Regions from separate parts of the Photobacterium japonica genome, predicted to be linked through region 2. Evidence: predicted binding sites of a transcription regulator. Region 2 holds the regulator's gene; each other region holds the start of a gene.
The links. Region 2 encodes CRP, which controls carbon source genes, mostly activating them, when cyclic AMP is high. Its sites were predicted from a motif close to TGTGANNNNNNTCACA; they were not measured.
Positions count from the first base shown of each region.

Region 1: L4C36_RS02905 (NupC/NupG family nucleoside CNT transporter) is a predicted target of CRP. The motif match lies at 1,954-1,969, and genes of this name have one in related genera.
Region 3: nagE (N-acetylglucosamine-specific PTS transporter subunit IIBC) is a predicted target of CRP. The motif match lies at 1,989-2,004, and genes of this name have one in related genera.

Region 1 covers NZ_JAKJSN010000009.1:141,145-145,528, reverse strand. Annotated here, with positions in the region: gene L4C36_RS02910 (XapX domain-containing protein) at 1-118, opposite strand, end outside; gene L4C36_RS02905 (NupC/NupG family nucleoside CNT transporter) at 520-1,809, opposite strand; gene L4C36_RS02900 (TatD family hydrolase) at 2,028-2,825, opposite strand; gene L4C36_RS02895 (DUF5363 family protein) at 2,809-2,982, opposite strand; gene glgX (glycogen debranching protein GlgX) at 3,028-4,384, opposite strand, start outside.
Region 2 covers NZ_JAKJSN010000007.1:195,995-200,378, forward strand. Annotated here, with positions in the region: gene L4C36_RS01425 (DUF1338 domain-containing protein) at 1-799, shown strand, start outside; gene L4C36_RS01430 (hypothetical protein) at 876-1,064, opposite strand; gene crp (cAMP-activated global transcriptional regulator CRP) at 1,242-1,874, opposite strand; gene L4C36_RS01440 (OsmC family protein) at 2,148-2,552, shown strand; gene L4C36_RS01445 (phosphoribulokinase) at 2,874-3,743, opposite strand; gene L4C36_RS01450 (YheU family protein) at 3,897-4,118, opposite strand; gene L4C36_RS01455 (hydrolase) at 4,170-4,384, opposite strand, start outside.
Region 3 covers NZ_JAKJSN010000031.1:9,401-13,784, reverse strand. Annotated here, with positions in the region: gene nagA (N-acetylglucosamine-6-phosphate deacetylase) at 1-1,053, opposite strand, end outside; gene nagB (glucosamine-6-phosphate deaminase) at 1,068-1,868, opposite strand; gene nagE (N-acetylglucosamine-specific PTS transporter subunit IIBC) at 2,124-3,614, shown strand; gene L4C36_RS13230 (beta-N-acetylhexosaminidase) at 3,869-4,384, shown strand, end outside.

The sequences.
Region 1 (4,384 bases), on a different contig from region 2:
CCCCGACAATACCCATCACCCCCGATAATACCGGCGGGGCGGGAATAGGCAGTTTAAGCGCTGAAAACAAGATCCCTACGATAAAGCCAGCCGCTAATGCCAACAGTACTTCGCTCATGATTTCTCTCTCTGTCTGCTTTTGCACACAGAAAGTGTAGTCGCCTAAACCACGAATGTAATGCTAGCAAAGGGGGACGGCTGAAACCGGAGCGCAATCGATTTTATGACATATCTTGGTCGCAAGATCGCGGATGTTTACCGTATGTGTTGATCAGGGAGAAGCAGGGAAAGAGAGACGAGAACCTGGAACCTAGATAAAGCAAAAGCAGGGACGAGGGACTAGGAACGAGAAATGCGGGAATCCGTGGCGAGTAGCGGGTTTCGAGTGTCGAGAAAAAACAAGAACTAGAAACTCGAAGACACGACACTCGAATCTCGCTTCCCGTTTCTCTAAACAAACAAAAACGCCGCTGTGGAAGCCACAGCGGCGTTTTTCAATGCGATTCAGACATTCGAGTCTTACATCGATAGGGTCACGAACAGACCTGCGATTGTCGCTGACATCAGGTTAGACAATGTACCTGCTGCTACTGCCTTCATACCGAAGCGTGCGATGTCGTGACGACGGCTTGGTGCTAGACCACCCAGACCACCCAGTAGGATAGCGACTGATGATAGGTTAGCGAAGCCACACAATGCGAACGAGATGATAGCTTGTGTCTTATCAGACATTGCCGCACCTGTTTCAGCAACCAGCATACCGCCATCCGCTGCATCTTTCAGGTAAGGGGCAAAGTTCAAGTAAGCCACGAATTCGTTCACAACCAGTTTCTGACCGATGAATGAACCTGCAACTGTTGCTTCTGACCAAGGCACACCGATCAGGAATGCAAGTGGTGAGAACACGTAACCCAGAATCAATTCTAGTGTTAGGTGAGGCATACCGAACCAACCGCCGATGCCGCCCAACATACCGTTAACCAGTGCAATCAAACCGATGAATGCCAGTAGCATCGCACCAACGTTCAACGCAAGTTGCATACCTGAAGAAGCACCCGCTGCGGCTGCGTCAATCACGTTTGCTGGCTTATCGTCGCCAGACGTTGCGTCGTCTGCCAACTGAGTCACAGGGGTTTCAGTTTCCGGCTTGATGATCTTAGCAAAGAGAAGACCACCCGGTGCTGCCATGAATGACGCGGCAATCAAGTACTCTAGCGGTACGCCCATTGACGCATAACCCGCCAATACACCACCGGCTACAGAGGCTAGACCACCACACATAACGGCAAACAGCTCAGACTGTGTCATCTTCGGTACGAACGGACGAATCACCAATGGTGCTTCCGTTTGACCGACGAAAATGTTCGCTGTTGCAGACATAGATTCTGCGTGAGACGTGCCCAGAACTTTACGTAAACCACCACCAAGAATGTTGATGACAACCTGCATGACGCCCAAGTAGTACAGCACGCTGATCAATGCAGAGAAGAAAACGATGACAGGTAGTACACGTAAGGCAAAGACGAAACCGCCACCGCCGAACAGTTCAAACATTTTGTCTGACGTTAAACCGCCGAACAAGAAGTTGATACCGTCGTTACCATAGTTGATAACGTTAGCAACACCTTGAGACATGCCGTATAGCACGTCACGACCGACTGGTACATAAAGAACAAATGCACCAATAATAAATTGGATGGCAAATGCACCACCAACAGTACGAAGATTAATAGCTTTACGGTTATCAGATAGAAGTACAGCAATCAGTAGCAGTACTACCATCCCAACCAGGCTCATAAACACGCTCATAGTTTATGGCATCCCTCAAGTTAAGTTTGGCGTCTCGACAATTCGGCTCATTAAGAGTCCGGCGCATTATACTCATGCTACGCCGGATAAAATAATGCCGACTTCACAATTTGCAAGGAAATGAAGTGAAAGCAAAACCGCAAACGTGAGACCGATCACAAAAAGCAGGATACGATTGCGCAATCGTTTAACGCAATCGTTTTTTATGTGAGCTTGGTTCACATCGGAATACCAAAAAGTTCAGCGGTGGTTAAGGTAACTACATGCTCAACATCTCGTTCGCTTTCCCCTCGAATCGCTGCAAGTTCATGCAACACATGCACCAATCGGTCTGGTCGGTTCGGTTGCCCTTGATAGCCAGCAATAGGCATATCCGGCGCGTCCGTTTCCAGTAACAACGCCGTCAATGGCAAGGCCGCTATCGTCTGACGTGTCTTATTGGCGCGCGGATAGGTTATCGTACCCCCCACCCCAATATTGATACCTAGATCAAGAAGCTGTTTCGCTTGTGGATAGCTCCCACTAAAAGCGTGATAGACCCCACCGGCAACCGGTGTATGTTGCCGCAACAAACGCACCAATTCGGGAAACGCGTTGCGACAATGCAAGATCACAGGCAGGCGATACTGATTCGCCAATTGGAGCTGTGCGTCCAATAACGCCATCTGTTGATCTTTATTGGCATCAGCAATGGCAAAGTCTAGCCCACATTCCCCGACTGCAACGCATTTGCTGCGCAATTGTGCTCGCAAAAGTGCGTCAGCAGCCAGTGCATCCGCCAGCGCGGTAACATCGTCTGGCGTATGCTCGGCACTGAAGAAGGGGTGCAACCCTAAGGCAAAGTAGACCCCGTCATACTGCGCCGATAAGGCTTGTACCGCGGCCCAATTGCGCACCCCCACGGCAGGGATCACCAACTTTTCGACCCCGACGCGCCGCGCGTCCGCCAAATACTGCGCCGGATCGTCACAAAACGGTGCAAAGTCGAAATGGCAATGGCTATCGATCAGCATCATTACCCCTTGTCGCACGCAAAGCACGCTGGGCCGGATGACGTGGATCGTCCTCGTCATAGCGCACCGGCGCACAACTGCGCCGGTGCTCTGGGGCTAATCCCATGTCTCGACACCAACGGTCATACGCCGCTAGGGCGCGTCGTAATACAGCTATCATGGGGGGCTCTTCTCTATTCCTCGTTCTTTCCTGTTGTGACCACGATCACGATGTCCTCGCTGGCACATCTTGGGTCGACTTGGCCACCATAACAATCATACTTCGGCCACTGGCCAGCACACGATCATACGGATAAATTGGCGCCTTGCCGACCGGATAAATATCGTGTGGCGCCGCTTTGGCGGTATTGATCAACATGTGCCACTCACTACCTTCACGGCTCGGCAACGTAAAGTTCAGTGGATCCCAGTACGCATTGCACACCACGTACAGCTCGTCTTGGGTGATAGGATGGTACACGGTCAACGCCAACGAGTGTGAGTGTTCCGACCAATCTGGCTGATCCGGCTGTACTCCGTGCCAACGAATGCTTACATCTTCCAATACCGCATTGAGCGACATGTGCATGTTCCAGTCGATGGTGGGTTCCGCGGTGCGGATCTCACTGAGTAAGGTCACAAACCGCAGCAAATCGGCATGCTTGTCCACCAGCGTCCAGTCCATCCAGCTAATAGGATTATCCTGACAATAGGCGTTATTGTTGCCCTGCTGAGTACGACGCACTTCGTCCCCCATACTCATCATCGGGGTGCCCAATGACAAAAAGAGGGTCGCCATCATGTTCTTACACTGGCGATGACGCAGGGCTTCAATATCATGGTTGTCGGTCGGCCCTTCCACCCCGTAGTTGCTGGAAATATTGTGGTTATCCCCATCGCGGTTGGCCTCTCCATTGGCCAAGTTATGCTTCTGACCGTAGCTGACCAGATCATTCAGGGTGAATCCATCATGGGCACAAATAAAGTTCACGGAGCGGTGCGGGGTGTGGTGGTGGCGACAATAAATATCAGGTGAGCCTAGCAAACGTGAGGCAAAAAGGCTGACACTCCCGCTGTCGCCACGCCAAAACGCTCGCACATCATCACGGTATTTGCCGTTCCACTCGTTCCAGCGATCACCAATAAACGAGCCCACTTGATACAAGCCCGCGGCATCCCACGCTTCGGCAATGATTTTGGTATTACACAAGATGGGATCCGAGTCGATGGACCACAGTAACGGCGGCTCTTGCATCGGATGGCCTTGGCTATCACGGGATAAGACGGAGGCTAAGTCAAATCGGAAGCCATCCACATGCATTTCCGTGACCCAAAAATGCAGCGCATCAATGATCATTCGACGTAACACACTGTGGTTCGCGTTGCAGGTATTGCCACACCCACTGTAGTTGCTGTAGTGGCCATTTTCATGATCAATCAGGTAATACGCGCCGTTCTGCAAGCCTTTAAAACAGAACGTGGGGCCGTGTTCATCGCCTTCCGCAGTATGGTTGAATACCACATCTAAGATCACTTCTATGTCCGCTTTGTGCAGCTCTCGCACCAAGGTTTTGAACTCATCA
Region 2 (4,384 bases):
GTTTGATAATTTGTGGCAAGACTATGTGCAGCGGTTATGCCCGTCGGCGCAAGAGGTACATGACTTGCTGACGGAAGAAGAGCCGCTGCACAATGATCACATCGCATTGCGGACGTTTAATTTACCCAAAGTCGGGTTAGACCGACTTGCCGCGCCCTTCATTGCGATCGGGTATAAGCCGATGGGGAAATACCATTTTGACGGGAAAAAGCTCTATGCCGAGCATTTTGAGCACCCTAATCCCCTTGCGCCGAAAGTGTTCATCAGTGAATTGATGGTGGGGCAATTCAGTGCTTTGTTCCAAGAAACCGTACGGGATTTGATTGAGCAGGTGCCGGAATCGGTGATGCGGGATCCGTCGTTCTTGTTTGGTGGGCGAGTTTGGGATTTGGACTACGCCACCTATGAGTTGCTGTATGCGGAAAGCGAATATGCGGGGTGGTTGGCCGCACACGGCTTTGGCGCGAACCATTTTACTGTCAGCATTAATCACCTTGAACAATTTACTGAGGTGGCAGAAGTGAACCATCTGCTGCAACACAATGGGTTTACTATTAATGCGTCAGGCGGTGAAGTGAAAGGGTCGCCTGCGGTGATGCTGGAGCAGTCAGCGACCTTGGCCGATCAGGTCGATGTAGGCTTTATCGATGGGGTATACACCATTCCCGGTGGCTTTTATGAGTTTGCCAAACGTTATCCGACCGCTGAGGGCGAAGCGTTGTATTCGGGGTTTGTGGAAGCGTCAGCCGATAAGATCTTCGAAAGCACTGATGTGCCTGTGATGGCCAGAGAGCCGTAGCCATACGAGAAATATAGCACCCCGCGCCATCCCTGTTCGATAGCGAGTTCATTACACGGTGCGGTGGTCGCCGTATTTACAGGTGGCGGCTGTCGAGGGGGGAAATCTCTAACCCAGGACGCGCGGTACCATAACGGGGAAGCTCCTGTTGTTCCAAGAAAGATCGTCCATCACTAAACCCGGTGAGCTCTACCGTTGTCGGCAGTGGGAAGGTGGTGCCAGCTGAGAGTGTGGTGTGATGCTGGGAGAAACGTTCAATGTCCATTGCGTGTATTTCCATCCATAGAAATCAGAGTGCCTTGATATGCATAATGTAGCATCAAGTGTGGACGTGGCAAACAAGGAAAAGAGTGAGCTCGCTAACAAATATGCTCTGTGGCGATACATTAAGCCAAAAAAAAGCCGCACATGGCGGCTTTTTTTATAGGTGTGATCCGTACGTTTAGCGCGTACCGTACACCACAATCGTTTTACCGTGAGCAGAAATCAGGTTTTGCTCTTCCAGCATCTTCAAGATACGGCCAACGGTTTCACGAGAACAACCGACGATCTGACCAATTTCCTGGCGGGTGATCTTGATCTGCATGCCGTCTGGGTGCGTCATTGCATCTGGCTGTTTCGCCAAGTTCAGCAATGTTTGCGCGATGCGGCCGGTTACGTCCAAGAACGCAAGGTCGCCCACTTTCTGGCTTGTCACTTGTAGGCGACTTGCCATCTGTGCAGACAGACGCATCAAAATGTCTGGATTGACTTGGATCAGCTGACGGAATTTCTTGAATGAAATCTCAGCCACTTCACAAGGGGTCTTTGCACGTACCCATGCGGTACGCTCTTGGCCTTCTTCAAACAGACCTAGCTCACCAATGAAGTCACCTTGGTTTAGGTAAGACAGGATCATTTCCTTGCCTTCTTCATCCTTGATGAGAACAGCAACAGAACCTTTAACGATGTAATAGAGCGTTTCAGCTTTTTCACCCGCATGAATCAACGTGCTTTTTGACGGGTACTTATGAATGTGGCAATGGGAAAGAAACCACTCTAAAGTTGGATCTGTTTGAGGTTTACCTGGAACCATATTACTAACTTCCTCTGCGTTTGTTGCCCAACAACGACGTCCCTATACGTTTGAGGCCGGGCCTAACAATAATGTAGTTCGCCGTTTAGGATATTCAGTCAACGGCAAGGCTGCAAGCTGACCTGAATAATTAGTTCAGAGTTTATCTTTTTTCGGCACGCTTTTCTTGATATTGATCTATCGGGCGCGGCCATTTTATACCCATAAGTGTGCACATGATCACACGGTTGTTAGATAGTGCCCAAATCCCTCAAAAGTAGTAAGGAGAATGCAATGCAATCACGCGTTAAATGGGTAGAAGGGATGACCTTCTTAGGCCAGTCAAATTCAGGTCATAGTGTGGTGATGGACGGCAATGGTGGCGAAAAAGCTCCCAGCCCGATGGAGCTGGTTTTGATGGCAGCAGGGGGATGCAGTTCGGTGGATGTGGTGAGCGGGTTAACGTCTGCGGGCCAGCCGATCACCGCCTGTGAAGCGCAGATCAAAGCGGTACGTCGTGAGCAAGCGCCGCGTTTATTTACCTCGGCCAATCTGCATTTTGTGGTGACTGGCCACGGGTTGGATGAAACCTTGGTGGCAAAAACCGTGGCGGATTCGTTAGAGAAATACTGCTCAGTGTGTTTGATGTTGGGTGAAGGCGTAGAAATGACTCACTCGTACGAGATCATTGAAGCGTAAGACAGAAAGAAGGGACGAGGGGCGAGTAAGTGCGGAAAAGCAAGGGTGGTCGAGAGCGGTCCTTGGGCCCTAAGGCCCTATGGTAAGAGCGAGAACTGAAGTACTTGAATCTTGAATGAGAAGCGGTATTTTGACCACAGGACCACAGGACCACAGGACCACAGGACCACAGGACCACAGGACCACAGGACCACAGGACCACAGGACCACAGTCGCTCTTACTCGTCACTCGCTACTCGAAAACTCGTCTCTTGTTGCTTTTGCTCTGACTCGACACTCGTCCCTATAAACGCGCAAACTTGTTCTTCGTCCCTGCTTTTCCTACCCAATCTTCCCGGTATCTATCAACTGTTGGATCAAGGGGCGCATGATCAGCTCCATCGCAAAACTCATCTTGCCGCCGGGCACGACTAACGTGTTATGGCGTGACATGAAGGAGCCTTGGATCATCGACAGCAGATAAGGGAAATCGACCTTCTTGATCCCACGAAAGCGGATCACCACAAAACTCTCATCCAAACTGGGGATGGCTTTTGCGCTCAATGGGTTAGAGGTGTCTACCGTCGGCACGCGCTGAAAGTTAATGTGGGTGCGAGAAAACTGAGGGGTGATGTAATTGAGGTAGTCATCCATTGAGCGAACAATCGATTCCATTACCGCCTCACGCGAATGACCCCGATCGCGGGTATCGCGGACGATCTTTTGGATCCACTCCAAGTTCACGATCGGCACCATGCCTATCAATAAGTCGACATGCTGTGCCGCATTGGTGTCACCGTCGACCACCCCGCCATGTAACCCTTCATAAAACAACACATCGGTATTTTCTGGCAATGACTGCCACGGGGTGAACGTACCGGGCATCAAGTTATAAGGCACGGCTTCATCGAAGGTATGCAGATAACGGCGGTATTGGCCGCTACCATCCAGGCCGTATTGGCGGAAAAAATCGGCCAGTAGCGGGAAGTCATTGGCTTGCGGGCCAAAGTAGCTGATATGGCGACCTTGCTCTTTGGCTTTGCGGATCTCGACATCCATCTCGGGGCGGGTGAAGCGGTGAAAGCTGTCCCCCTCCAGCCAAGCGGCATTGATGTTCATCATATTGAACATTTTACGAAACGCTTCGGAGGTGGTGGAGGTGCCGGCCCCCGACGATCCCGTGACGGCTATGATCGGATGTTTTGCTGACATGACAAACCCTGTCGTTAACATTAACGGAAAGAGTTATTAACAGGCTGGCAGGATAATAGCAAGTTAGATTGTCAAAAATGCTGGTGGGCTAACCGAACCAGCATCCTTGAGGCGGGCATCACAATCTTGCATATCGATGCGAAGGGGGCGGGATCAGGCGCGGCCTAAATCGCGGCGCAGTTTGATGTCGACCGTTTCGTGCAATTCCGAAAAGAAAATCACCGCCTCGCCACTTTCGAGTTGCTGACGGACATGCTGCACTTTACTGGCCATGCTGAGCTCCTGTTCACCGTAATCGGTGCCTTCGCGCAGCACAAAATGCTCGATCAGGTTGGTCAGGGTCTCTGGATCAATGTCTTGCCAAGAAATAATCATGGGTGTGGTCATCATGGTTGAACAGAATTCCTTATTATATTGGCAATGTTGTCACTTGTAGAGGGCTTGCAGTTGCTGCAGGAACCATGCGGGTACCGTGTGTTCCAACCAAAAGACCGGTTGACGCCAGTGGCCGGTGACAAACCCGACGTGGCCGCCATGGTCAGACAGGTGGTAATCAATGTGCGGCGGTAGCGGCTGTTGCGGGATCACGGCCTCGGTCATGAATGGGTCGTCTTTGGCATGGATGATCCGCAGCGGGGTGG
Region 3 (4,384 bases), on a different contig from region 2:
TTTTTTGATAGCTCCCAATGTCTTGTCCACGCCAATGGCGCGAGCTGGATAAAGGGTTGCCATACGAATCGCTTCGTCCAGGGCGATACCTGCATGTTCGACACTGTTTTGAACTGCTTCAATCATCGTGAGTGCCGAACCACCAAGTGTGCCATTTTCATCCACACACTTACCATCACGGTAATATACTTTCTTACCGACAAAAATAAAGTGATCCATGTCCGCTCCTGCAGGTGCAGTTGCATCGGTAACCAAAATAAGTTTGTCACCTTTTATGCGCTGAGCGATACGGATGTTGGCGTAATCAACATGGAAGCCGTCCGCGATAACCCCAGTGTAAACCTCTGGCGTATCATAAATCGCGCCCACCATACCCGGCTCACGCCCTGTAATGGGGGTCATCGCATTGAATAGGTGAGTGGTAAACGTGATACCCGCAGCAAAGCCTGCACGTGCTTCTACATAGGTCGCGTTCGTGTGGCCCGCAGACACCACGATACCCGCTTCAACCAATTGCTCGATGTGTGCGTGTGGGTTTAGCTCTGGTGCCAGTGTCACTTTTGTCACGACATCAGCGTTTTCACAGATGGTGTTGATCATGGTGTCATCAGAACGACGGATGTGATCAACCGAGTGAATGCCTTTTTTCATTACGTTTAGGTAAGGACCTTCAAGGTGCAGACCTAATGAATGATGTTGGTATTTCGCTTGGTACTCACGCTGTGCGACAATCGCGGCTTTCATGTCTTCGTCAGAAGAGGTGATCAGCGTAGGCAGGAAGCTGGTGCAACCTGATTTCAGGTTAGCCAGGTGCATGGTGTGAATCGTGTCGGCATTGATTACATCGTTTAGCATCACGCCACCACAGCCATTGAGCTGTAGGTCAATGAAGCCCGGTACCAGATTGGCACCGTCAAGGTCACGTGTTTCAATGTCGGCAGGTAGCTCTGCCACAGGGCAGACGGCATGAATGTTTACGCCGTCAATGATGACGGCGTAGTTATTCAGCACATCGCTACCGGTAAAAATACGGCAATTGGTCAGTGCGTACATGGATCAATCCTTCGTTACAGGTGCGAAATATTGTTAGCTTCAAGTTCTTGGAAGTACTTAACGGTCTTCACTTTGAGCTCTTGAGTTGAAGGCTCATCACAAACGATCAGTGATTTAGGGTGAAGTTGTAGGGCAGAGACTGTCCATAGGTGATTGACAGAACCTTCTACCGCTGCTTCCAGCGCTTGTGCTTTGTTGTGACCTGTTACAAGGATCATGATCTCTTCAGAATCAAGCAGTGTACCGACACCGATAGTCAGTGCGTACTTAGGTACTTGGTTCATGTCGCCATCGAAGAAGCGAGAGTTCGCAATGCGCGTATCAGCCGTTAGCGTTTTGATACGCGTACGAGAAGCCAATGATGATGCTGGCTCGTTGAATGCGATATGACCATCGTTACCCACGCCACCCATGAACAGATTGATGCGGCCGTAAGACTTAATTTTGTCTTCGTAGCGCTGGCATTCAGTGGCGTGATCTTCGGCATTACCGTTCAGAAGGTTAATATTTTCTTCTTGAATATCAATGTGATTGAAGAAGTTGTTGTACATGAAGCTGCGGTATGACTCTGGGTGATCAGCAGGAATGCCGATGTACTCATCCATGTTAAAAGTCACAACGTGTTTGAAACTTACTTCACCTGCTTGATAAAGCGCGATCAGGCGCTTGTAGGTTGCTAGCGGAGTGCCACCGGTTGGCAAGCCTAGCACGAACGGACGCTCGGCAGATGGCTCGAATTTATTAATACGATCAGCAATATAGCGAGCAGACCACAAACCTACATCTTTAGCTTCATTGAGTGGGATTAGTCTCACGGTGACACCTCATTCCAAGTTAAAATACGGGAAAATCTTAGCGTGTTATCGCCTTTGTTTTGGATAATAAAATAAGTTTTATGATCGAGCTAGCAAATTCGCCTGTTTATTGCCCTTACAGGTGATAAAGATCACAAATGATGACCTTTTAATTTGCGGGGCGAAATTAATTTCTTAAACTGCAAATAACTTAATCGAGTAACTAAAAAAAGTAACTCACATCGCGTCTAAGAAAACCATAGGGGGAACTATAGGGTGAACATTCTTGGATATATGCAAAAAGTAGGTAAAGCACTGATGGTGCCGGTAGCAACGCTACCAGCAGCAGCAATTTTAATGGGTATTGGCTACTGGGTCGATCCAACAGGTTGGGGTGCAAACAGTGCACTGGCAGCCTTTTTGATCAAAGCCGGTGCGGCAATTATCGATAACATGTCTGTACTCTTCGCCGTGGGTGTTGCGTACGGTATGTCAAAAGACAAAGACGGTGCAGCTGCACTTTCTGGTTTTGTTGGCTTCTTGGTGGTTACCACGTTGCTAGCACCAGGTGCCGTTTCACAGATTCAAGGTATCGAGTTAAAAGACGTTCCTGCGGCATTCGGTAAAATTAATAATCAGTTTGTCGGTATCCTTGTTGGTATCGTTGCTGCAGAAATTTACAACCGCTTCTCAACCGTTGAGCTGCACAAGGCGCTATCATTCTTCTCTGGTAAGCGTCTAGTACCAATCATGATGTCTTTCGCCGGTATCTTCATTGCATTCGTACTGATGTACATCTGGCCTGCAGTATACGGTGGCCTAGTGACATTCGGTGAAGGCATCCAGGGTATGGGCGAGATGGGTGCGGGTCTATACGCATTCTTCAACCGTCTATTGATTCCTGTCGGTCTACACCACGCACTGAACTCAGTATTCTGGTTCGATGTAGCAGGCATTAACGATATTCCTAACTTCCTTGGTGGCGCAAAGTCTATCGCTGAAGGTACAGCAACTGTTGGTGTAACAGGTATGTACCAGGCGGGCTTCTTCCCAATCATGATGTTCGGTCTACCAGGTGCGGCATTGGCTATCTACCACACCGCTAAGCCTGAGAACAAAGAGAAAGTTGCTTCTATCATGATCGCAGCGGGCTTCGCATCATTCTTCACGGGTGTAACTGAGCCACTAGAATTCTCATTCATGTTCCTAGCACCTGGCCTATACGTGCTTCACGCCGCGCTAGCAGGTCTATCTGTTTACATCGCAGCAAGCATGCAGTGGATTGCAGGTTTCGGTTTCTCGGCAGGTCTAGTAGATATGGTTCTATCTACGCGTAACCCACTAGCGGTTAACTGGTACATGCTGATTGTTCAAGGTCTTGTATTCTTCGGTCTTTACTACACCATCTTCCGTACGGTGATTGTGAAGTTCAACCTGAAGACGCCTGGCCGTGAAGATGACGACGAAACAGTGAGCGACGTTCAAGGCTCAAAAGAGACGGGCGAACTGGCGAAGCAATACATCAAAGCTCTGGGTGGCGTATCTAACCTAGAAAACATTGATGCATGTATCACGCGTCTACGTCTAACTCTGAAAGACAGCAGCCTAGCTGACGAGAAAACACTGAAAGCACTGGGTGCGATGGGTGTGGTTAAACTAGGTTCAAACAATCTGCAGGTGATTCTTGGCCCACTGGCTGAAATCGTAGCGGGTGAAATGAAGAAAGTCTCTCCATCAGAAGACCTGTCTTCAGTAAAACTGCCTTAATTATTTCACGCTAAATAATTAATCGTAATACATCGGCCTTCCACGCGAAGGCCGATGATCCCCTCGACTGAACAATCATCTGTTACTACAACACTCTTATTGGAATGCTATCCCCTTTCAGACGCTGTTTGAATCAAAGGGCGATAAGTTGTGTCTGCAGTTTCAGATTATTGTTTTGTTTGTTATTTATGTTTTATTTTGCCTCAGTACAGATCTTTGATGTTGGCTGAGGATATTCGGGAAAGGAGTTACTCGTGAGAACATTTAAGCTAAGTTTATTGGCATCAGTCGTGGCCCTCGTGGCAACGGGCTGTGCGTCAAACGCGCCAAGTCCATCCGTGATGACGGACCAGCAGGTGGCTGATACGTTAGCGGCCAACTTGGGTGTGAACTACAAAGTCATCACCAATCACGGGGCCAATGAAGGCCTTGAATGTCGCCAGCTAGAGGCTGAGTGGGCATCGTGTGATGTGATTAATCTGACGCTGACAAACAACGGTCCAGCGGTTGACAATACGGATTGGAAAATCTATTTCCACAGCATCCGTATGATTTTGGATGTACAGAATGATCAATTCAAAGTCACACACATTACCGGTGACCTTCATACCCTAGAGCCAACCGAGAAGTTCAAAGGCTTCGCGGCGGGTGAAAAGGTGGTGATCCCTTACATCGGTGAATACTGGACGTTGTTTGAAAATGACTTTATGCCGCGTGCCTATGTGATTGCCGGTGACTCGACACCAAAAACACTAGAAAGCCTTGATCAT